2 regions of the Thalassotalea sp. PLHSN55 genome follow, and region 2 is predicted to be linked to the other one. Evidence: riboswitches for the same ligand, from Rfam matches in the RefSeq annotation. Region 2 holds a riboswitch; the other holds the start of a gene.

Region 1 (11,970 bases), on a different contig from region 2:
CATACGCTCTGCTAACGCAAACGCCATAAAACTCACTTCAATTAATACCCCAAGTAAAAAGGCATTTTTGGCAATAAATGAATAGTCAATAAAGTTAAGCAGCAACATAGGCTGAACTGCTGCGCCGATAAGCAAAGGCAACCAAGATATAAAATAAAAACGAGCCCAAGCAAAAGATTTACGTAATTTTAACCCCACTAGAAAAATAGCCAGTAAGTACAGCATAGGTTGCACGCTAAAAAATACTTTCGCCTGCATAATGGGGCTGAGTTGAGTTGAAATTACACTGGTTATAATAAGCGCAATGCTCACGATACCGACAATTCGCGTAATTTTAGGGTGTTGTTGGTTGTACCGTAAAAAATAGAGCGTAAATACCAGCAAAAAAATCGCTAATAAATAGTGAAAAAATATAATTTGGTCGTTAAGGTGTTGCTGAATAGACACAGGAAGTAGGTAATAGCCAAAACCATTAATTCCCGCTAAAACAACAAAGGCTGACAGTTGATAGCCTAAATATATTAAATAAATATTATCTTTAAGGGCAAAATATACCACGACATTGTAGGCTGCGATCATCAACATAATACCAATGAATGCGCCGAACAGTAACTGACTTAATTGTATGCGTTGTTGAAAATTATCTTGATGGTATAACACGATTGGCACATTAGGCGGACCAAGTGTTTTGATTTTCATTAAATAAGTATTGGTGACTTTTGCAGGCAAATTAAAAGATAAGTGAGGAAATATTGTCTGAGTCGTATTGGTATCTAGCGTTATTTTAACCGCTTTATTGTATTCTTGAGCCAATTGGTAGATGGAAAAATCTTCTAACATGGCATTGTCGGCATGTAATACTAATGGCAGCTCGGCGCTAACCTTGTTGGTAAGCTCAACTTTGATCCAATAAGTCATGTCATCAAGCTGGAATGGAATATCTTGAGCATCAACGTAGGAAAACTCATGCGCTAAAACTTCTTGAGTATTGACTGAGTCTCGACTGATAAAATAACTGTATTTAGCCTCGATCGTTGATGACTGTTCAGTTAATGGTAAAAAATCTGCTTGCTGTGAACTATGCCAAATACCGTAAATTAGCCCTAAAATAGTGACGATAATAAAATAGATAAAAATTTGTCGGGAAATTTGACCAAAAAGTTTAAGCTTGTTAACTAGCAAGGTAATGCCTTTTTTATAATGCTGTTAAAACGCTATAGTAGTAGATCTACAAGTGAATATCATCACTAAACGCGTTAACGACTATTGAAAAACCATGATAAAGCCAATATTAACATGCCCACAATAAATTGCGATTTAACACCTTATTTTCAAATTAAAGCAAATAGTTAATTATTTATCGATTTCACGTTACACTAACGATAACAACCTATGGGCACTTATAAAGAGTATTAAAACATGGCTGAAGAAACCATTTTTTCAAAAATCATTCGTCAAGAAATTCCAACTCCATTGTTATACCAAGATGAGCTAGTAACAGCGTTTCGAGATATCGCACCTCGTGCCAGTACGCACATATTGATTATTCCAAATACATTAATTCCTACGGTGAATGATGTTACTGAAGCTGACGAATTAACCTTAGGGCGTATGATCACCGTGGCTAAAAAACTCGCTGCAGAAGAGGGCATTGATGAAAATGGCTACCGACTGATTATGAATTGCAATGATCATGGCGGGCAGGAGGTTTACCATATTCATATGCACTTACTTGGTGGCAAGCCACTAGGGCCAATGTTAGCGGTTTAATACGACTATTAAATAAGTTATAAAAAAACTGTGACACAATACTGCTGTACATCCTGATACAAATTGGTAATATGCGCCCCAAGCCAAGGGGTGCATAAAACATGCTTTTATGCTGAGAGTAACCCTTAGAACCTGACACGGATAATACCGGCGTAGGAATGGTTGTTTCACAGTACATTAAGGCTTTAATGGCTAACTGTTTGATACATTCAAGCGCGGTCCCGTAAAAATAATTATGAGATCAACATGAAAGCCGTAAAAACATCACTTGCTTTAGCCGTTGCTAGCGCCTTTATCACTCCACTTACCTTAGCCAATAACAATCAAGCGATGGAAGTGATCACCGTTCAAAGTGATTATCGCCAACTTAATTTACACGAATCTACGTCTGCATTATCTGTTCTTTCTAGTGAAGACATTGCCTTACGAAGTGCGCAAAACTTAGAAGAAATTGTCGCAACGCTACCAAACATTAATTTTGCCAGTGGCGCACAACGTGCTAGATATTACCAAATACGTGGCATAGGTGAGCGTAGCCAGTTTATTCAACCTATGAACTCATCTGTTGGTTTAATTGTTGATGACATTGATTTTTCTGGAATTGGCAGCATTGCATCAACATACGATATTGGTCAAGTGGAAGTTTACCGCGGGCCACAGGGTACACGTTTTGGCGCTAATGCGTTAGCGGGTATTATGTACATGCAAAGTAATGCACCTACTGATGAATTTGAAAGCTCGATGCGTTTAACTTCTGGCAACTATAATAGTTACGGTGCTGGACTCGTTGTTTCTGGGCCTGCAAACGATAAAGTTAACTATCGTATGGCAGTAGAGCAGTACAAAAGCGACGGCTATATGGAAAATATCCATTTAGATCGTGAAGATACCAACAACCGTGATGAATTAAGTTTGCGTGGCAAACTAGCGATCCAAGCAAGCAAAGATCTAACCATAGACCTAGCGCTAATGCATTTTAATTTCGACAACGGTTACGATGCCTTTTCTTTAGACAATAACCGCACCACTTATTCAGATAACCCTGGCTTTGATAAGCAAAACTCTACCGCAATGAGTGCCAAGTTTACTTACACCGCCAACAAAGCGTTCACTATAGAAGCGGTTACTAGTATGTCATTTTCTGATTTAGACTACGGATATGACGAAGACTGGGCTTTTGGTGAATACGAATGGCGCCCTGACGATTGGGACAACGATATTTATAATCCTGACCCGTGTATTACCCCAACAGGTTGTTTAGCTGAAGCTGACGGCTATTCATCAACCGATCATTACTTTAGAGAGCGTAATAACTTTAGCGGCGAAGTGCGTTTTATTTCAAACCCAGGCGAAGAAATATTTAATAACAGTACTTCGTGGGTTGCCGGCGCTTATGTAAAACATGAAACAGAAGATCTACGTCGTCAATATACCTATCTTGATGCAGACTATCTTTCTGAGTTTGACGCCTCAAGCTATGCATTGTTTGCCCAATTAGAAACATCGATTACGCAAAAACTAAAACTTATTTCAGGCTTGCGCTTTGAACACCGTATTAGCGACTTCACCAACAGTGATGGTGTTGTTGATAAACCAAGCGACGACATGTTGGGCGGTAAAGCTGTGCTGTCTTATCAATTAGATAATAATAACCAAGTATATGCTTCAATTAACCGTGGCTTTAAAGCTGGTGGTGTAAATGCAGACGGTACGTTGCCAGCCGATTTACGCACTTACGATCCTGAATATGTCTGGAATTACGAAGTCGGTTACAAAGCGAATTTTTTAAACAATACCGCATCGGTTCGTACCGCAGTTTTCTATATGGAGCGTGAAGATATTCAAATTAGCAGCTACAACTTAGTTGAACGACCAGACGGTAGTTCAGAATTCACCAGTTACTGGGCTAATGCCGCGCAAGGTTATAACCGAGGTATTGAAGTAGAAGGCAATTGGTTTATTAACGAAGCTGTTGAAGTATATGGCGCACTTGGTTTGCTAGATACCGAGTTTAGTGGCTTTACTTATAAAGACGGTACAGAAGAAACAGGTCGTGACCAAGCACATGCACCAAACTTTCAAATGAACTTAGGTGTAAATTATTATCCAAATGATAATTGGCTAGTCAACGTTTCTGTTGATAGTAAAGACGGTTTTTACTTCTCAGACAGCCATAGTGAAAAGTCGAGCACAGCAACGGTATTTAATGGTTCAGTTACTTACTTCGCACCAAATTGGCATATTAAGGCATGGGTGCGTAATATGTTCGACAAAGAATATGCAACTCGTGGTTTTTACTTTGGTAATGACCCACGCGACGGCTACACTGATAAAGCCTACTACCAGTTTGGGGAGCCAGCAGTATTTGGCGTAACATTTGATTATCAGTTTTAGTTAACTGACGATGATAATATGCTTGGTCATTACACTATGTCCAATACATGATGCCCAAGCATATAGGAAACCTTATGAATATATCGATAGAAATCAGTTTATACCCATTGGCTGAGCAAAAATTTAAAACTGAAATTTGGGCCTTTATTAAACGCCTTCGCAATGTCGACGGTTTAAAAGTGGTTACAAATGGCATGAGCACTCAAGTGTTCGGTGAATACGATTTAGCCACCTCTAAAGTCATGGCCGAAATAAAACACGTACATCAAACCCTCGACGCAGCCGTGTTTGTTTGTAAGTTTATTGGCGGCGACCGCTCTGAAGTTATTCCTGAAGAATTATGCTAAGCGAAAGTGTCCAATATTTTTCCACGTTACCCTTATGGGAACTAGCTGCCGTTATTAGTGCGTTAGCCTATGTGATACTTGCCGCGAAAGAAAATATTTGGTGTTGGCCGGCAGCGATCGTTAGTACAGTTATATATACCGTTATTTTTTACGATGTCTACCTGTGGATGGACAGTTTGTTGCAGGTCTATTATTTGGTCATGGCGCTATATGGCTGGTATTGCTGGAAGAATTTACCGTCACAAGGTAAAGCCGAACAGAAAATTCAAAGTTGGTCGTTAGTTTGGCATGTAAAAGCGATAGCCATACTTACTGTAATATCGCTTGTTGTTGGCTGGTTAATGGCTACATTTACACCAACAGACTTTCCTTACTTTGATTCCGCAACCACAGTGTTTGCCGTATTTGGTACCTATTTAGTTGCCAAAAAAGTCTTGGAAAATTGGCTGTACTGGATCGTCATCGACGCAGTTTCTATTTACCTATATATAGAAAAAAACCTGCAACCAACCGCAGCGCTATTTATTTTATACGTGGTTATTGCGGCTGTCGGTTATATCTACTGGCGTAAAAAATATGTATCGGTTGCGCAGCCGCCATGTACGTTATCGTCGGCCCATTAAGCTAACTTGACTTTGCCAAGCGCTAACATGAACGATATTCGCCAACAACTTGCCAAGCTCGACTTGTTTGTTGGCTATGACTTAACTAAGTACCAAATCTGCATTGAACCGATAGCGCAGGGAACAAGTCACCAGTGTTTTAAAGTCACACTAATCGACAATTTAAATGCATCCAACACGAAGCAATATTTCGCAAAGTATCTCGTCGGTCACTACAGCGCATCGATTGAAATTGAAGCGACAATGCTTGCCGCTAAACATAAGTTTGGCGCTACACTGGTATATACTGACCAAACTTGGCTTATTAGCGAATTTATTGATGGCCAAACACTGGCTCAAGTAACCATGCCTACCGATGAAAAAATGGATATTGCCATGCAGCTAATGGCAAAGCTGCATCAATTATCAGATGCTTCTTTAGCTAAGCTTGAAGCTCTTAATGTTATTGGCATAATTTCATCGTTAATTAGCACTCATAGTGCAAGTTTTATTGAACAATTTAGTTTAGAGAAAATGGCGTTGCTTAATCGTTGGCTTGCCGTGCAAAACAGTCAATTGGCGAGTTTAACTAATAGGTTAAATCTGGTGCTTTGTCATGGTGATGTCAACTTTTCAAATATTATAAAAACTAAAACTAAAACTAACGCGAACAAGCTAGCAAGTCACCAAAGTAGCTCGCCATGTGTCTTGGTCGATTTTGAATGTGCATCAATAGCACCGGTAGAATTTGATATTGCCATGTTTGTCGCCATTAACCATAGCGAGTTAACGTTATTAGATTTGACCGTTGATCAATATGTTCACATGTATTTAGGCTACAAAAACGCCTCTGCCAACAGCATTGATAGTGCACAAAGCTCAATTGGTAAAGTTGATAAAAACTTAGTTAATGCCTTGTTGCCATGTTGTTATTTATTAAACGGGCTTTGGTATCTAGAAAATTCATTGAAGCAAAACCATTGTTCAAATCTACAGGCGTTGGCAAACGAGCAATTAGCTAATTTTGGCGATTTGTCAGGTATTAAGCTCGTCGGTCATTGTGAATAATTAAACAAAACATGTCTCAACCAGATGTAATCAAATGAGACAAACTGTTAAATAGACACGCTAAGTGGTAATGAACTTCACTTATAGCTCTCTATAATAAAAGTTAGAGCACATTACGGTTGAATGCTGTGAATTGGAAAGTATTAGTAGAAGATAGAAATCGATTTTTTTGGGTATTACAAACTGCAGGTTGGTTTGGGTTTGCGCTTGTGCATTATCTGGGATCGTTACTACACGATTTGCGCGATATCTTTGTGGTGATCATCTTTTTAAACTCGTATGCCGCATGGATTTTAACCGTACCATTGCGCTACTTTTATCGAAGAATTTGGGATCAGCCACCGTTAAAAATTGCCATTTTTGTCATTGTCGCATCATATGTAACTGGGGTTTTGTGGCAAGTCGTTAAAAATATTAACTACTGGGAAATATACAAGCACGGCTACAAACCCGACTTTTGGCTGTATTACACCGAATCGAGTGTCTGGTCGTTCTATATTATTTTAAGCTGGAGCGGTTTGTATTTTGGTATTAAATACTATCAAATGCTGCAAAAAGCACAGCAAAATGTATTAAAAGCAAATACCGTTGCCCATCAGGCGCAATTAAAAATGTTGCGTTATCAATTAAATCCGCATTTTTTGTTCAATACCTTAAATGCCATTTCGACGTTAATATTGGTTGAAGAAAATAAAACCGCTAACGGCATGGTCACCAAATTAAGTGAATTTTTACGTTATTCTCTTGATAAAGATCCTATGAAGAAAGTGACAGTGGCGAGTGAAATTCAAGCGCTGTCACTTTATTTAGATATTGAAAAAGTACGTTTTGAAGAGCGCTTAAAAGTAGTGGTTGATATAGAACAAGCGTGTCAGCATGCATTAGTACCGAGTATGGTATTGCAACCGCTCGCCGAAAATTCAATTAAGTACGCCATTGCAGTATGCGAGCAGGGCGGTACTATCAATATTATTGTTAAGCACTTTGGCAACGATCTGCTGATAGAGCTTTCAGATAACGGACCCGGTGCTGAAATTATCAACGGTAATTTGCACCGCGAAAACGGATTGGGGCTAACTAATACCCGAGAGCGACTAAATGCCTTATATCCTGACAATTTTTCACTAGTTGTTTCACATAATACGCCCACAGGTGTTAAAGTTAGCATTAGGTTACCGTATGAAGTGGAAAGTCAATAAATGAGTCAAATGTTCAAAACCATCATTGTTGATGACGAACCATTGGCCCGTAAAGGGTTAGAGATCAGGCTTAAGGAATTTACCGACTTTGAATTAGTTGCTCAATGTAGCAACGGCAGAGAAGCAATAGAGGCAGTTCGTGCATATCAACCCGATGTGATGTTTTTAGATATTCAAATGCCAGGGTTAAATGGTTTTCAAGTAGTGCAAGAGCTAGTTAGCCAAGAATTGCCTTTACCTAATATTGTTTTTGTTACTGCATTTGATCAATACGCCATCCAAGCATTTGATATTCACGCATTAGATTATTTATTAAAACCGGCTGATGAACAGCGTTTGGCACAATGTATTGATAAAATTAGAACACATATCAATCAGCGTCAAAGTGCGACACATACTAAAGAACTTGTGCAAATAGTAAGTGAAGTAACAGGTAATGATACCGACAACATACTTGAAACACTTGCGCAAAATCGTCCTGTTGATTTACATAAGTATTCAGATATTTTAGCGATCAAAGATGCAGGCGAAACCAGTCGTGTACCGGTAAGCGACATATTATGGATCGATGCCGCTGGTGATTACATGTGCGTGCATACTGAAGAAAGTACGCATATTCTCAGAAAAACCATGAAGCAACTTGAAGAAACCTTAGATCCTAATCAGTTTATTCGCAGTCATCGCTCAACCATAGTGAATAAAAGCTACATCAAAAAGTTTTGTAGTCAGCTAAATGGCGAATACTACTTGGTCATGAATAATGGCAAAGAGTTAAAAGTAAGTCGAAGTTATAAAGAAAAAGTTAAACTCGCGGTACATAGCTAATCGCTAGCTTTAATCATCAAGAAGTAGGAATATAATGTCATCTGATAAATTAGGCACCAGTGCCAATTACAAACGTCAAGAGCAGGGCTATCGTGACCAAGCGTTGAAATTATACCCGTGGATCTGCGGTCGTTGTGCGCGAGAATTTGTATTTTCAACCTTAAAAGAATTAACCGTGCATCACATTGATCATGACCATACCAACAACCCAGCCGATGGCAGTAACTGGGAGCTGTTATGTATTTATTGTCACGACAACGAGCATGACAAATACACCCAACACGCCAAATATCAAACTGATGCATTAAGCACTAATAATGATCAAGAATCAGCAACGTACAATCCGTTTGCTGATTTAAAATCTATGCTCAAAAAATAATGGTTTTTAGCATAGTATAAATGTGCATTTGCGTATTAGTACCTCAGTTAAGTTAAACATTAAGCCGACAATTTAGTCGGCTTTTTATTGCGATAAATAGAGACTTGCTCAATTTTTACACCCGATCACAATAATTAACCTGACTATCAAAATAACCAAAATCTTTCTGCTAACTTAAGGATTCTTTTACAACAGAGCCTTGATTTGATCTACGGCAAAGTTCTATTCGAAAGTGGCTATTTTCCATTAGTTTGGTGGTGTAATGTTTAACCAGTAATAAAAATTAACGCAACACTAGCGAGAATAATATATCGCTAATACTGGAGAAATGACCATGAGCAAACCTTTATATATAGTAGCAGTTGATGGCAGTGAATGGAGCAACAGAGCAGCAGCACGTGCCATTAGTTTAGCAGAAGAAACAAATGCCAACATCAAGCTGATCACCGTAATGGATTGGTCATTTATTCATCCAATAGCAATGGAAGGTTCAAGACCACCAACGATTGATAAAGATGCTGAAGAACAAGCCACCATAGAACGTATATTGGTGCCGTTAGCTGAACAGTACAAAGAACGCGATATCAACATTACTTACGAATTATTATGGGGCGATCCAGTAATTGCTATTTTGGATCACTTAAAACTGATGCACGCTAATATGATTTTTGTTGGCCGCCAAGGTCGGTCACGTATTGTTGACTTGCTTGTTGGTAGTGTTGCTAACAAACTCGCGCACCGTGTAGGTATTCCAATTGTATTGGTGCCTTAACAGGAAAGTGACTGTATAAAAACAATAATTAAAGGCTTCTTCGGAAGCCTTTTTCGAAAATGGCGATAAAGGGTAAAAATGATTTAACGCCAAAATGATGTTTAAGTAAAAGACGAATAACTTAATATCAAACGCTACATTAATTTCCAGCCTCTGCTAATTCCTTATCGATTAATTTTTAGAAAAAATCTTTTTATTGTAAAAATCGAAATAACCGATATGCCATTATCTGCTTGTATTTAAACGATTAATCATATCATCCTTAATCGCCACAATTAAATTGTTTATTAAATATTGTTAACAATGTAGTATTTGCATTGTTTACAAAATTGTCTAAACAAAAAGATCACCTGCATTAAAGAGGCAGGAAATAAAAATAATAATAGTGTATGTGTTCAATATAAACGCTAGCGCAAGTTTAACGCTAAGAATATTGAGCTTAACAAGAGGTATAAATGAATATTCACGCAAAAAAATCTAAAATTTATTTGGTTGTGGCGGCATGCCTTAGCATAGGGGTAATTGGTTGCGGTAGCAGTGGTGGCGAAAAAGAAGAGGTGCCAGATCCAATTCCAGCGCCAGACCCAACACCCGATCCTGAACCTACGCCAACCGGTATACAGGTTGATATTAATTTTGATACTAAACATAGTGTTGGTGGAATAGAGCATTTTGATCGACAAAAGTTTATCACCATTCACGCTTCACCATCAGAAAATGACTGGGGTGAAAGCGACGTTCATTCAAGAAACGCTCCGAATGAAGACGAAGATCTTATGGTTAACTTTGTCACCAACAACGACGTTTATTTTGGACGAGTGACTGGCTCGATTAGTTGGGCACTTCGCAATGTTAGTGAAGATGCCGACAAGCCAGGATTTGTTGACGAGACTTCCGTTGCAACGACTGGCGGAAACTTCCGTTGGACATATGCAAATAGTACGGCTAAAAAACATAGCGATGCTCGTCTGCCACAAATACAGGCGCGTGCACAAGATATGATTCAAGGGGCACAGCAACACCCATATTGGCCAGAAGGAACAGAAATAGCAACGCTTGCAGCTGTTGGCGAGCCTTGGGCTTTTTCACAAACAGACACCGAAGAAGAACCATTAGGTACAGCAACAGGTCATTATATGGGCCAATACCTTGCTAACTTTTTCAAAAATAATGATAACGAAGCATGGGAAACTAAACCTAAATACTTCGAAATTATGAATGAGCCATTATATGACCTAACAACAGTTCGAAACCCAAGCGATGATAATTATGTTACGCCATTGCAAGCATTTGAATTTCACAATACGACCAAAGCAGAAATACACAAAATTGCTGAAAATGACGATGTTTTAGTTGGTGGTTATACCGTTGCATTTCCTGATTTTGACGTTGACAACTTTCAACGCTGGGAAGACAGAGACAAGCTATTTATTGATACCTCTGGCGCTGAAATGGACTTTTATTCAATCCATTTATATGACTTTCCTTGTCACAACAATACTGAAAAATATCGCTCTGGCAGTAACATGGAAGCAACGATGGATATGATGGAAAATTATAGCCACATAGCCGTAGGTGAAATGAAACCTTATGTTATTTCAGAGTATGGCGCAGCGAGCCATTGTGAAAGAAGTATTGGTTGGACGCATAAAAAAGACACCTTAGTAATGCGCGCAACGAACAAAATGTTGATGAGTTTCCTTGAGCGTCCAGACGTTATAGCAAAAACAATTCCATTTATCGTTGTTAAAGCTGAATGGGGACGTACTGAACAAAATGGTCAGAGCATTCCATATGGTCCACGTTTAATGGTGCAGGAATTTGAACGCACTGGTGACAATACGGCAACTCAGTGGGTTTATTCTGATATCGAACTATTTTACAACTTATGGTCTGAGGTTAATGGTACACGCGTTGATACTTGGTCATCTGATCTTGATATTCAAGTAGATGCTTATGTTGATGGTGACGATGCCTATATCATTTTAAATAACTTAGAATTTGACGAAGCAGACGTTAACTTAAATGCATTTGGTATCGATACCGCAAATATTAGTGCTGTTAACATCAAACATCTAAAAACAGACGATTGGACATCATCGCTTGATGAAGTAAACGCAAGTACTTTGCCTGACTCAGTAACGCTAGATGGTGAAGGTACTATGATCATCAAAGTGACTTACAACACTGATATTACAATTGACCAAACCAGTGATGAAGTAAAATATTACGCTAGCGATTTTAAACAAGAAATTGCCGCCAACACTGAAATTACCTTTAATATTAATGACGTTACTGTTGGCGCAACTGGTGAAGCGGTATTACGTTTAGGTATTGGCCGAGCACATGGTAAATCGTTAATACCAACAGTAAAAGTCAATTCAACGGATGTTACAGTGCCAGCCGACTTTAGAGGATATGATCAAGAAACAGGTAGAGTAAATCCTGGTCGCGATAGCTACTTTGGTGTTATTGAAATTCCGGTGCCAATTACAGCGTTAGCCGAAAACAATACCATAGAGATTGAATTCCCAGATGCGGGAGGCTTTGCCACAACCGCGGCACTGCAAGTATTTAATACCAGTAAAACATTGCCACGAACAGGTCAGTAATA
Region 2 (11,970 bases):
CAGCGAATTTGCCCTGCGCTTAGTAACTTGCTGTGGGTGATCATTTTAAAAGTAACCAATAGTACCGCTAAAAACATCAATTGGCCGATTTCAACGCCGACATTGAAAAAGATCAATGCAGTGATTTTTTCTTGTACAGGTAAGCCAATTTCTGCAAGCACCGATGCAAAACCAAAACCATGAATTAAACCAAAGCTTGATGAAACCAATACTGGATATTTTAACGTTAAGCTGTTTTCTTTACGCTTGGCTATTTCTATCGCCAAAAAAACAATGCTCAGGGCAATGACGGCTTCCACGGGAGGAATAGACAAGGCAAAGGTTTCTGTTGCAGCAAGAAACAAGGTAACTGAGTGCGCTAAAGTAAAACCGCTGATAGTGAGCAGTAACTTACGACGAGTTGACGAGATATACACCAAACAAGCGACGAATAACAGGTGATCAAGGCCAATTAATATATGTTCGATACCTAAATAGGTATAGGTGCCAATCACGTTTTCAGGTTCAAAATTTCCTTCAATATGCAGCTGCTGATGTTCCGCATTTAGTACTTGGGTAATTGATTGTTGCTGCTGATCAACAATGCGCACTAATACATCAGCATTGGTAGTCAGTAGTCCATCAATATTAACGGTTAAACCCGTTAGGCCGTTGTCACGCTTAATTTGCCAACTTTCAATATAAGCGCCATTGATAAAGTCTTGCTTTTTTGCTGAAGCATTTTGGCTGTTTTCATCAAAAATAACATGCATTGATAGGCGTTTATTGCCTACCGCGGGCACTTTCCAAATAACGTCATAGTGCTCATTATCAATGGCAATAATATTAAGCGACGCCGGGCGCATATCTTCTGCAAAGACAGTTGCGCTGAACAAGAATAAGCATAGCTGTAAAAATTTACTCATTGGGCTATCCTTGTGTAGCCATGTTAGGCATATTCAGTTTAATTTGGTATTGCTCAAGCAATTCATTTTGATACTTTTCTTTCATGCGCTTATTACGCGCATCTTGCCAGTCAGATAATACTTTCTTTTGTACTAAATCATAGGCTTTGGTTTGCGCAGGAATATGTTCGGTAAGCTCGATATAATGCAGACCAAAACCTGACTCAATTGGGCCAGCCCATTGATTGTCTTTTATTTGACTTAGCTGTTGATAAAATTTATCACCGAATTGACGTTTTACATCGGAACTTTTGACATTAGTAAGCGAGTAAGGCAGTAGGCTATTGTCACCGTGTGGTTTTTTACCTAGGGCAACTTGTTCATTAGCTTGGGCAATTTTGCTTTTTAAATCGACTTTTTGAGTATTGGTATCAATATAAATTTGATTAAAACTATAACTAGCCTCATCTAAATAGTTGTCTTGATGATCTTGATAAAAAGCTTCAAGTTCACCCGCTTTAGGTGTGACTAGAGCGGTCATATCTTCTAGCATAAATTCCATTTTTTGATGTAGACGTCTACGTATTAGAGAGTCACCTTGATGTAAACCTAATGCCATGGCTTGTCGGTTATAAATCTCTTCAAGTACGTAGTTTTTAATAATTGCATCAAACTCCTGCTGAGTAGGATCTCTTCGCCAAACTTTTTTAAATTTTTTATGCAGCTTAATAATTCGCCCTTCACTAACTTCGACAATATTTTGTTCTGCTACAGGCGGATTTAACTGCTCATAAACAACAAAAAACAGTGCAGAGATTAACAAAAAGTGCACTAACGGCTCTGCCAATAACTTCTTAATCATAATTGCTGATTTCTCTTTACTTAATGAAAGCCGGTTAGCATTAACCGGCTTAATTTGATGATACGATCAAATGAGTTGTTTAAGTTTTTGGCGCATACCAAATAGGTGAACTGTAAACACGCTCTTGAATTGTTGCTGGGTGTTCAGTGTCTTCCCACTTGATACCTAACTTGATTGCGTCAAGTAATGAATATCGAGGTGTAGGAATTTCAAGCGAACGTACATAGTAGAACGCTTCTTGGGTAGCATCAAAGTCAGGATCGGTCCAAACAACCGTTAACTGTGCCGCACCAATATCATTAGTGTACTCACCTGTTTCTAAGTTAACTGTGCTACCGACAGGGCCTGAAACTTTACCCTTGGTAATTACACGGTTATCAGAGGCGGCAACATCAAATACTTTTTCATGCGAGTTACCTTCGGCATCAACCCAACCTTTCACCACTTGCACTCGGTCTAAGTTAGCACCTTTAGGATCTTTCATAACAGACATTAAGAAGCTTGGCGCTTTACCATTCGACGCTGGTAAATCACCACCCATAGGTATACCTTTTCCATAACCTACAGCGGCTAAATCAGCTGAATTAGCATCATCAGCGGTAAAGTCAAAACCACCAAAGAAACGTAAACTAATACGTGGCCCCGTTGTTGTGTAAACTTCTTTACGCTTAAAAGCGTCAACTAAAGATTCACGGGTATTTTCTTGTGCCCAAACTGCAGCATAACCTGCCGATGACATGTCCCAACCTTTTGAAGAGCCAATACCAGTGTGCTTAGCACGTACTTCTGGTTTGTTATCATGTTGGCCTTTACCGGCGAAGTTATCTTCTTCAACCGCAGTAATACCAGTATGAGTATCAGTACTACCAATAACGCCAAATTTGTACGGGTTGACACCAAGTTTTTGTTTAAACTCTAAACCACGTTTTAAACCTGAGCGCATATAATCTGATTTGTTTGGTTCAGCAATACGACCGTCAGGCGTTAGGGCAAAGCTGAAAGTTTCAAAATCAGCAAAATCATCGTTAGGTGATAATGCAGGATGAGTTTCCGAGTCACCTTTAATTTGAGTAACTTCTACAACTGGTTCCCATTGACTGCGTTTTCTAGCATATTCCGCATCAATAGGTTCACCGTTGTTACGCAGTAATGGAAACATTCTACCTAAACTTAAGTTAGGGTTATGCGGAATAGCAACAAAGTCTGCATCTAATTCGGCACTGGTTTTATCTAAAAACTTCCATAAACCTTCAGGATCGTCACTTTCTAATGAACTAAATGGTTGAAATTTTCTTGCTGTTTCACCATCGTCTGACATGAATACAACACGATGAAGATTTGAACCACCTGTATTTGAAGTCCACTCCCAGCCAATTAAGGTCGTGAATTTACCCGGTTCATTGTGCTTTTCTGTTACATCAATGTAGTTTTCCCATGCCCCTTTACGCTTATCGCCCGCATGAAGATCTAAGAAAATATCTTTAGCGGATAAATTCGCTTCATTTTCCATATCTGACGAAGCTAAAACAAGTGCACTGTAAACATCAATTAGCTCGTCTTCACTTTGTGAACCGCCTAATTTACGTAACGCTTTACCGGAAGTGGTCTCTGAAAGCACTTTTTCATCGGCATATACACGTGGCATCGCACCTAAAAGTTCAGCGTGATCAGCAACTACTAGGAAATCTAAAGGCGTTTTAAGTTGCCAGTCAGTATTGGTTGCAGGGTTTTTAACCTTTTCACCTTTAGCAAAACGATAGGCCGTATCAGGTGTAGAGCTTGGCGTACCAAACAAGTAAACATCAAAAGAGTTACCCGTATGGTTATGAGTATCACCAAAAAACACCTCAGTAGGGTAAGAAGTTTGCTTTTCGTCTTGTTTTTTGGCTGTTGCTGCTACAGTGCTAACCTGCTTTTGTGCTTCTGGGGCTTGTGATACCGCGCTAGGGCTATCAGTGCAACCAATAGCTAAAAGCACAGCTACTGATGTTGCTGAGAGTTTTAGATATTTTAACATGGGATTTTCCTGTTGTTTGCATGAGTTTTTCTCATAAAACTAATTCATAGAATCAATTTCGTCTGTTTAACTATAGCAATTTTTTGGGGGTTAACTAACTCAAGCTAACTGACGACAAAGTTTGAATTGTAACAAAGCCTTACTGGTGTCAAGCAGATGTTAATTATCATCAGAAAACTTAAAAATACATATAAATCAATATGTAAATCAATATGTAAATCAGGGCTTAAGCCAGGCGCAATACTGAAAAAAACACCATGAAAATCAAAATTGTAACAATGCATTGTATCCGCGTTCTGTTTTTGTACATATGAACAATAATTAATTAAAATTATACAAACGTGCAATAACATAAAAGGCACACAAATAAGCAATTTAAAACATAAAAATGGCTAAATTTTCACTTTGACAGCATCTTTCATTAATAAAGTGAGATAAATGCAATGGGTTAATACCATTATCTTGTTGAATAAAATTAATTTAACGTTAGTTATTGCTCTGAACAAAACTTTCACGCTAGAATCAGCTCACTTTATCGGCGAGTTGTAAAAATCTTGTCGATAAAACGATAACTTGTCGGAGTGCCACTAGGCTGAGATCGCGAAAGCGGGATCCGTAGAACCTGATTCAGACTAATATCTGCGAAGGAAACAAGAGAGTTCATTTTGAAGAGACAAGCTTAATTTCATCCGTCACTTCACCTGCAATTCCTCGTTATATTCTGCCTAATAAGCTCCGCCTGAATTTTAATGACTACCTTAGGGTATAAGTTCAAGGTGAGAGAAAATGAGTTCAACCAAAAATAATAGTGCTAATCAAACCAGACGTGAAAAACGTGAAGCCGCGGAAGCATTTCTAAAAAACGTATCTGATCAATCATTCCCCAATTCTAAAAAAGTTTACGTTGAAGGTAAAATTCACGACATTAAAGTCGGTATGCGTGAAATCACCCTAACCGATACGCTTGTTAGCGGCAGCAAAGACAACCCAGTATATGAAAAAAATGAACCGCTTTGTGTATACGACACTTCAGGTTTTTACACTGACGAAAATGTTGAAATAGACGTACACAAAGGCATTCCACGTTTGCGTGAAAGCTGGATTGATGCCCGCGCAGATGTTGAAACGCTTGACTCTAAAACCTCAGAATATACTCAACAACGTTTAGCCGATGAAGGTTTAGACCACCTGCGTTTTGAACATTTACCGAAAGTGCTGCGTGCTAAAAAAGGTAAAAATGTGTCGCAAATGCATTACGCCAAACAAGGCATTATTACCCCTGAAATGGAATACATTGCCATTCGCGAAAACCTAAAGCGTGAACAAGTAAAAGACGAAATTTTACTTCAGCAGCATAAAGGCCAATCATTCGGCGCGAGTATTCCTGAGCAAATCACCCCAGAATTTGTCCGTGACGAAGTTGCCCGCGGCCGCGCCATTATTCCGGTAAACATTAACCATCCTGAGTGTGAACCAATGATCATTGGTCGTAACTTTTTAATTAAAGTCAACGCCAATATTGGTAACTCGGCGGTAACTTCATCAATTGAAGAAGAAGTTGAAAAGCTGGTTTGGTCAGCTAAATGGGGCGCTGATACGGTCATGGATTTATCCACCGGCCGTAACATTCATGAAACCCGTGAGTGGATTTTACGTAACTCGCCAGTGCCTATTGGCACCGTACCGATTTACCAAGCGCTAGAAAAAGTAAACGGCGTCGCTGAAGACCTAACTTGGGAAATTTTCCGCGATACCCTTATTGAACAAGCCGAGCAAGGGGTTGATTATTTTACCATTCACGCCGGTGTATTATTACGCTACGTGCCGATGACCGCCAAACGTGTGACTGGCATAGTATCGCGTGGTGGTTCGATCATGGCTAAATGGTGTTTAGCGCATCATAAAGAAAACTTCTTATATACCCACTTTGAAGATATTTGTGAAATCTTAAAACAATACGATGTTTCGTTTTCATTAGGTGATGGTCTGCGCCCAGGTTCAGTGGCTGATGCTAACGACGAAGCACAATTTTCAGAATTACGTACGTTAGGCGAATTAACTAAAATCGCTTGGCAGCACGACGTGCAAACCATTATTGAAGGCCCAGGTCACGTACCGCTTCATATGATCAAAGAAAACATGGAAGAGCAATTAGAGCATTGTGGTGAAGCGCCGTTTTATACGCTTGGGCCACTAACCACGGATATTGCGCCGGGTTACGATCACATCACCTCAGGCATTGGCGCGGCTAATATTGGTTGGTACGGCTGTGCGATGCTGTGTTACGTAACACCTAAAGAGCATTTAGGCTTACCGAATAAAGAAGACGTAAAAGAAGGCTTAATTACGTATAAAATTGCCGCTCATGCCGGTGATTTAGCCAAAGGCCATCCGGGCGCGCAAATTCGCGATAACGCCATGAGTAAGGCGCGTTTTGAGTTTCGTTGGTACGATCAATTCAACATAGGCTTAGACCCAGAAACCGCGCGCGCTTATCACGATGAAACCTTGCCGCAAGAATCAGGCAAAGTTGCGCATTTTTGTTCAATGTGTGGGCCAAAATTCTGTTCTATGAAAATTTCTCAAGAAGTGCGCGATTATGCCGCTGATTTAGAAAGCGGCAACAAAATTGAAATTCAACTGCTTGATGAAACGGTTGTGCTTGATGCTAGCGTCGCGCAATCTGAAGTCGAAAAAGGCATGGCCGAAAAGTCGGCTGAATTTAAAAACGCCGGTAGCGAAATCTACCAACTTAGCAAATAAGCGCCATAGACAATGAAATCTATTGGTATTGTCGGTGCAGGTTTAATGGGGCGTTTAACCGCCCTAACCTTGCATCGTCATGGCTTTAAGGTCACGCTATTTGATAAAGACAGCCAAGCCGCGCATAACAGCGCCGCTTATGCTGCCGCCGGTTTATTAACGCCGCTCGGTGAAGCTATATCAAGTGAAAAAAACATTGTGGATATGGGCTTTGAATCCCTCAAGCTTTGGCCTGAGTTATTAAAAACTTTAGACGAATACGTGTTTTTTCAACAAAAAGGCGCGTTAATGGTCAGCCACGAGCAAGATAAAGGCGACTACTTACGCATTTTGCGTTATTTGCAAAATCACTACCCAGAGGCAAACAGCCAGCAAGTAAACCGTGAACAATTACAGCAACTTGAACCTGAGTTAGGGCGCAGTTTTCATCAAGGTTTATTCCTGCCTGATGAAGGTCAAATTGGTAACCGCCGCTTATTAATTGCCTTGAAAAAACAGTTAATCAGCGAAGGCATCAATTGGCTATGTGATTGTGAAGTCTCTGCGATAATGCCAAAGAAAAATGGCGCAACACTTCACTATCAACTTAATGGCAACAAAGCACAATCTGCCTTTGATTTAGTGATAGATTGTCGCGGTTTGGGGGCAAAGTCGAGTAAGCAAAAAGATAGTGTAAATCAGCTGAAAAATTTACGCGGCGTGCGTGGTGAGCTCTTTCAATTATTTGCGCCTGAGGTGAAATTATCACGACCGGTTCGGTTAATGCACCCAAGGTATCAGCTTTATATCGCGCCAAAAGATAAAGGTTTTTATGTGGTGGGCGCCACGCAAATTGAAAGCGATGATAACAGCCCAATGACAGTGCGTTCAGCTATGGAATTACTTAGCGCCGCCTATAGCGTGCATCCGGGGTTTGCTGAGGCTAATATTCGCCAGCATGTTAGTCAATGTCGACCAGCGTTTGACGATAATCAGCCCAAAATCACCTTAGGCAAGCATGTCATTCAAATCAACGGCTTATACCGTCATGGTTTTTTGATTGCGCCAGTATTGCTTAAACAAATTGAGCAACTAACGCTAAGTTTAGCTACGCATAACAGCCGCGATTTTTTAGCCCAGCCTTGCCAAATTAGCCAATACCTTAGCGAGCAAAATTTTCAATATTCACACTTACAGGCGATAACCGCTCATGAACAATATTCACATTAACGGCGAGCTATTTAGCTTTGACAAAAGACAAGCAGGCTTTTTAGATCAAGCCTTAAGCATGTATTTTCAAGGACAAACACAAAGTACCTTTGCAATTGCCCTCAATGGTGAATTTATTGGCAAAACTGACTATGCGCACACGCCAATAAAAAACGGCGATAGCATAGACATTATGCTGCCTATTCAGGGCGGCTAAGCCGTACTTACTGAAAAATACGCATAAAGACCACATTCAATTATTAAGAAGAACGTTATGTCATTAACCATATACGGACAACAGCTTAACAGTCGCTTACTGATCGGCAGCGCCCTTTATGCGTCGCCAGAGGTGATGAAACGCGCCATTTTAGCCAGTGGCTCACAAGTGGTGACACTATCGCTGAAACGCCAAAACCCAAGTGAAAAGTCAGGTGCGCAAATTTGGCAATACATTCAAGAAATTGTCAGCAGTGTTGATGGCTATTTATTACCCAATACCGCCGGCTGTCGCACCGCTCAAGAAGTTTTCACCTTAGCGCAAATGAGCCGTGAAATTTTTCAAACCGACTGGATAAAACTGGAAACCATCGGCGACGATTATAACTTGCAACCGGATCCGATTGAATTATTGAAAGCGACTGAAATGCTGATCAAAGCAGGCTTTAAAGTATTACCCTATTGCACCGATGATTTAGTGATTTGTCAGCGTTTATGGGATTTAGGCTGTGAAGTGATCATGCCTTGGGCATCACCTATTGGCACTGGCAAAGGGTTAATGAACCCATATAACTTAGAAACCATTCGCATGCGTTTGCCCGAAGCAACATTAATTTTAGACGCTGGCATTGGTAAACCGTCTGATGCCTGCTTAGCGATGGAAATGGGTTATGACGGCATATTATTAAATAGCGCGGTTGCCCTTGCCGATAACCCTGTTGCCATGGCGCAAGCGTTTTCAGGTGCCATTAACGCCGGCGAACAAGCCTATGTTGCCGGCATTATGAGCGAGCGCCAAACCGCACAAGCGAGCACGCCGACTTTAGATACGCCGTTTTGGCACCAACCGAGTGTTAAATAGGAAATTTTGATGACCGATAAAGCGATTGTTTGGAGTATTTCAGGCAGCGATTGCTCAGGTGGTGCCGGCATTGCCGCCGATATAAAAACCGCACAAGCACTTGGCTGTGAACTGTGTTATTTGATCACCGCCAATACCGCGCAAAATTCACAAAAATTAGTGGCGGTAAACCCAGTCAGTATTGATATTTTAGATCAACAAGCGCAAACCTTGCTTGCTGATAAACTCCCAGCGGTGGTGAAAATTGGTTTAGTGGCAAGCAAAGCGCAAATTACTTGGCTTTGTCAGTTATTAGCTGAGTTGAAACAGCAAAACAGCGCATTACAGGTAGTATTTGATCCGGTCGGCTCTGCCAGTGTTGGCGGCAAGTTTTCATCGTTAAGCACTCAAGATTTTAAGCCTTTACTTGCGTTAGTTGATGTTATCACGCCAAACCTTATTGAAGCGCAAGCGCTAAGTAGCGGCGATTGTAATAATGAAACTGAAAGTGAAAGCGACAATCCACAAGCTTTAGCGGAAAATATCGCAGCATTTGGTATCAATTCGGTCATCATTAAAGCTGGGCACAGCGACAATAAAACCTTTGCAAATGACTATTGCCTGCATAAGCTAAAAAGCACCGAAACCAGTAATGTCGTTAATGGTGAAACGATTAGCTATCAGCTAAATTCTCCGCGCATTAATAGCCATTTTAGCCATGGCGGCGGCTGTAGTTTTGCTAGCGCCATTAGCTGTTATTTAGCGCAAGGTTACCTATTACGCGACGCCTTTACGTTAGCCAAAACCTTTATCAACCAAGGCTTAAAAGCCAATGAAGGCAAGTGTGATTATTACGGCGCTTTTGAACAAGTTTCGCGACAATCAACCCCATCGTCACTAAACCAAAACCGTGATTTTTTCCCGCAAGTACAAAGCGCGCTAAATCTGCAATATCAACACTTAGCTGCATTTAAAAGTCTTGAACAACCGCGAAATGGCAAGCAAAGTTTAGGTTTATATCCAGTGGTCGACTCACTTGCATGGTTAGAAAAACTGCTGCCGTGTCAGCTTAATATTATTCAATTAAGAGTTAAAAATTTAGCTGGCGCTGCGCTTGAAGAAACCATTAAAAAAGCTATCGCTTTATACAAAAACTCAAACACTAGACTGTTCATTAACGACTACTGGCAACTGGCGATAAAACACGGCGCTTATGGCGTGCATATTGGCCAAGAAGATTTGCAAGATGCTGACTTAGCCGCCATTGAACAATCAGGTTTGCGTTTAGGTATTAGTACCCACGGCTGCTATGAATTTTTATTAGCCCAGCAATTAAAACCTTCCTACCTTGCCGTTGGCGCAATATTCCCCACCAAAACCAAAGACATGACTGGCCAAATTCAAGGCATAGATAATTTAAGCCAAATATTAACACTCACCACCGACATTCCCGTCGTCGCCATTGGCGGCATTAATCATCAACGGGCAGAACAAGTGTGGCAAACAGGTGTTGACAGCATAGCCGTGGTTACCGCGATTACTGAGGCGGAAGATTATCGAGCCTCGGTGAATAAGTTTAAAGCGCTACTCACTCGCGCAATAAACTAAAACTAAAAAGGTGCACTAATGCACCTTTTTTCATTCGTAATATTTACTGATTTAGACTTATTTTCGCTCGCCACGCTAACCATTCAGGTTTTGGATTGTCATGCAAAATAAACTGGTGTCCTTGTTCTACTTGCGCTTGTTCTATTTTAGCTTGTTCTATTTTGTCAGCCGACACTTGTTCAGCTTGCTCTTGCGTGTCTTCAGGTGTGGCAAAAGCAATACCGCCAGCAAGTACTGATTCTACCGATTCAACATCAACGCTCACGCCAGAAAAAATACCGCCTTCAAGGGTAAAGCCACTAGTATTCCAAAATTGACTATTACGTTTAACCAGTGGTGCGTATTTGTCAAAAATATTCAGGAAGATATCAACCGAGTCAGCACTCGCAGATAAATCAATGCCAATAACTTCACCCACAGGTACTTGACGGTACAGCACTGGGTTACCAACGCGTACCGAGCCAAGTCGCGCAGCGGTAACTTTAATATTTAAGCCATAGTTTAGCTGTTCGGTAACTGGCGCAATATTCTCTGCGACAAAGTGCGTTAGCAGCTCACCATTTCCAGGGCGAATATTAATAAAACCACCCTCGATAACAGAGCCGATATTTTTATTACCCACTAAACCTATTTCAGTTTGCTCTAACCAGAATTGAGTACCTTGTACAGCAAACTTACGGCCAAAATCATTCAAATAAGCAACGGCAATAATGCCTTGTGTTTCAGGGGCAAGGCTTAACTTAGTAATGCTGCCAATATCTTGGTTTTGATATTTAACTTTCATGAAGTTTTTTAAGCCTTTAGCTTCGTTGAAAAACAAGGTGATCGCTAAACCAGCTTGTTTGGCATACCCTAAGCTATTGTATAATGAGTATTTATCACCTTCTTGAACGACAAGATCTTCGCTATTTTCTGGTGGATTATAAAAGCTGATTCCGCCTTTTAATATTGCGTCTGCTGACTCAGTTTTAACAACAAAATTGGTTAAGCCGCCAGACACCGTGACACCGCTGGCATTATAAAAACGCGTTAAGCCATTTACCAAGTGTCGGTACTGCTCGTCTATGGTGATATTAATGTTAACGTCATCTTCGTTTTCATCGAGTGAAACATTATCCACTTCACCAACAGCAATACCACGATAACTAATTAAACTGCCGGAACTAACCACACTACCACTACTGGCATTTAACGTTAATTGCAGGCCTTCTGCGCTGTGATGTTTAATTGGCGGTACCAGTGACACATCAAACTGTTTTTGTTTATTACCTTCTCCGGTGTTGATGGCGATATAAGAGCCACCAAATAATGCTTCTGTGTCGGTTAATCCGGCCAACGACATTTTTGGCGACACTAGCCAAAATTGTGTTTTTTCACGTAAAATGTCTTCATATTCAGGCAAGATCCCCGCAATCATTCGATAGCCGTCTTTATAAGGGGTTAGCTTTTGAATAGCGCCGATTACTTGCCCTTGCAGCATTATTCGTGTGTTTTCAGAAATGCCTTTGACGTTTTTAATTGCTAGCTCAAAATTCACCCGTTGTTTGGCACGTTCTGCATCAGAAAATAAGGTAAATCTGTCGCCATTTTC

The links. Region 2 has a riboswitch for thiamine pyrophosphate ahead of thiC (phosphomethylpyrimidine synthase ThiC). Riboswitches for the same ligand answer to the same signal wherever they lie in the genome.
Region 1: linked by a shared signal. The riboswitch ahead of ACRRSQ_RS15440 (TonB-dependent receptor) and the one ahead of thiC (phosphomethylpyrimidine synthase ThiC) in region 2 are both predicted to bind thiamine pyrophosphate.

What each region holds. Positions count from the first base shown of each region.
Region 1 is NZ_JBPDIH010000008.1:261-12,230, reverse strand. It holds gene ACRRSQ_RS15450 (EAL domain-containing protein) at 1-1,182, opposite strand, end outside; gene hinT (purine nucleoside phosphoramidase) at 1,420-1,770, shown strand; TPP riboswitch at 1,847-1,946, shown strand; gene ACRRSQ_RS15440 (TonB-dependent receptor) at 2,017-4,164, shown strand; gene ACRRSQ_RS15435 (hypothetical protein) at 4,239-4,511, shown strand; gene pnuC (nicotinamide riboside transporter PnuC) at 4,505-5,134, shown strand; gene ACRRSQ_RS15425 (phosphotransferase) at 5,162-6,181, shown strand; gene ACRRSQ_RS15420 (sensor histidine kinase) at 6,310-7,380, shown strand; gene ACRRSQ_RS15415 (LytR/AlgR family response regulator transcription factor) at 7,381-8,205, shown strand; gene ACRRSQ_RS15410 (YajD family HNH nuclease) at 8,240-8,584, shown strand; gene ACRRSQ_RS15405 (universal stress protein) at 8,919-9,356, shown strand; gene ACRRSQ_RS15400 (hypothetical protein) at 9,812-11,968, shown strand.
Region 2 is NZ_JBPDIH010000003.1:499,453-511,422, forward strand. It holds gene ACRRSQ_RS07920 (HupE/UreJ family protein) at 1-905, opposite strand, end outside; gene ACRRSQ_RS07925 (peptidyl-prolyl cis-trans isomerase) at 910-1,746, opposite strand; gene ACRRSQ_RS07930 (DUF3604 domain-containing protein) at 1,826-3,763, opposite strand; TPP riboswitch at 4,331-4,430, shown strand; gene thiC (phosphomethylpyrimidine synthase ThiC) at 4,550-6,526, shown strand; gene thiO (glycine oxidase ThiO) at 6,539-7,735, shown strand; gene thiS (sulfur carrier protein ThiS) at 7,716-7,931, shown strand; gene ACRRSQ_RS07950 (thiazole synthase) at 7,989-8,792, shown strand; gene thiE (thiamine phosphate synthase) at 8,802-10,379, shown strand; gene ACRRSQ_RS07960 (MlaD family protein) at 10,423-11,970, opposite strand, start outside.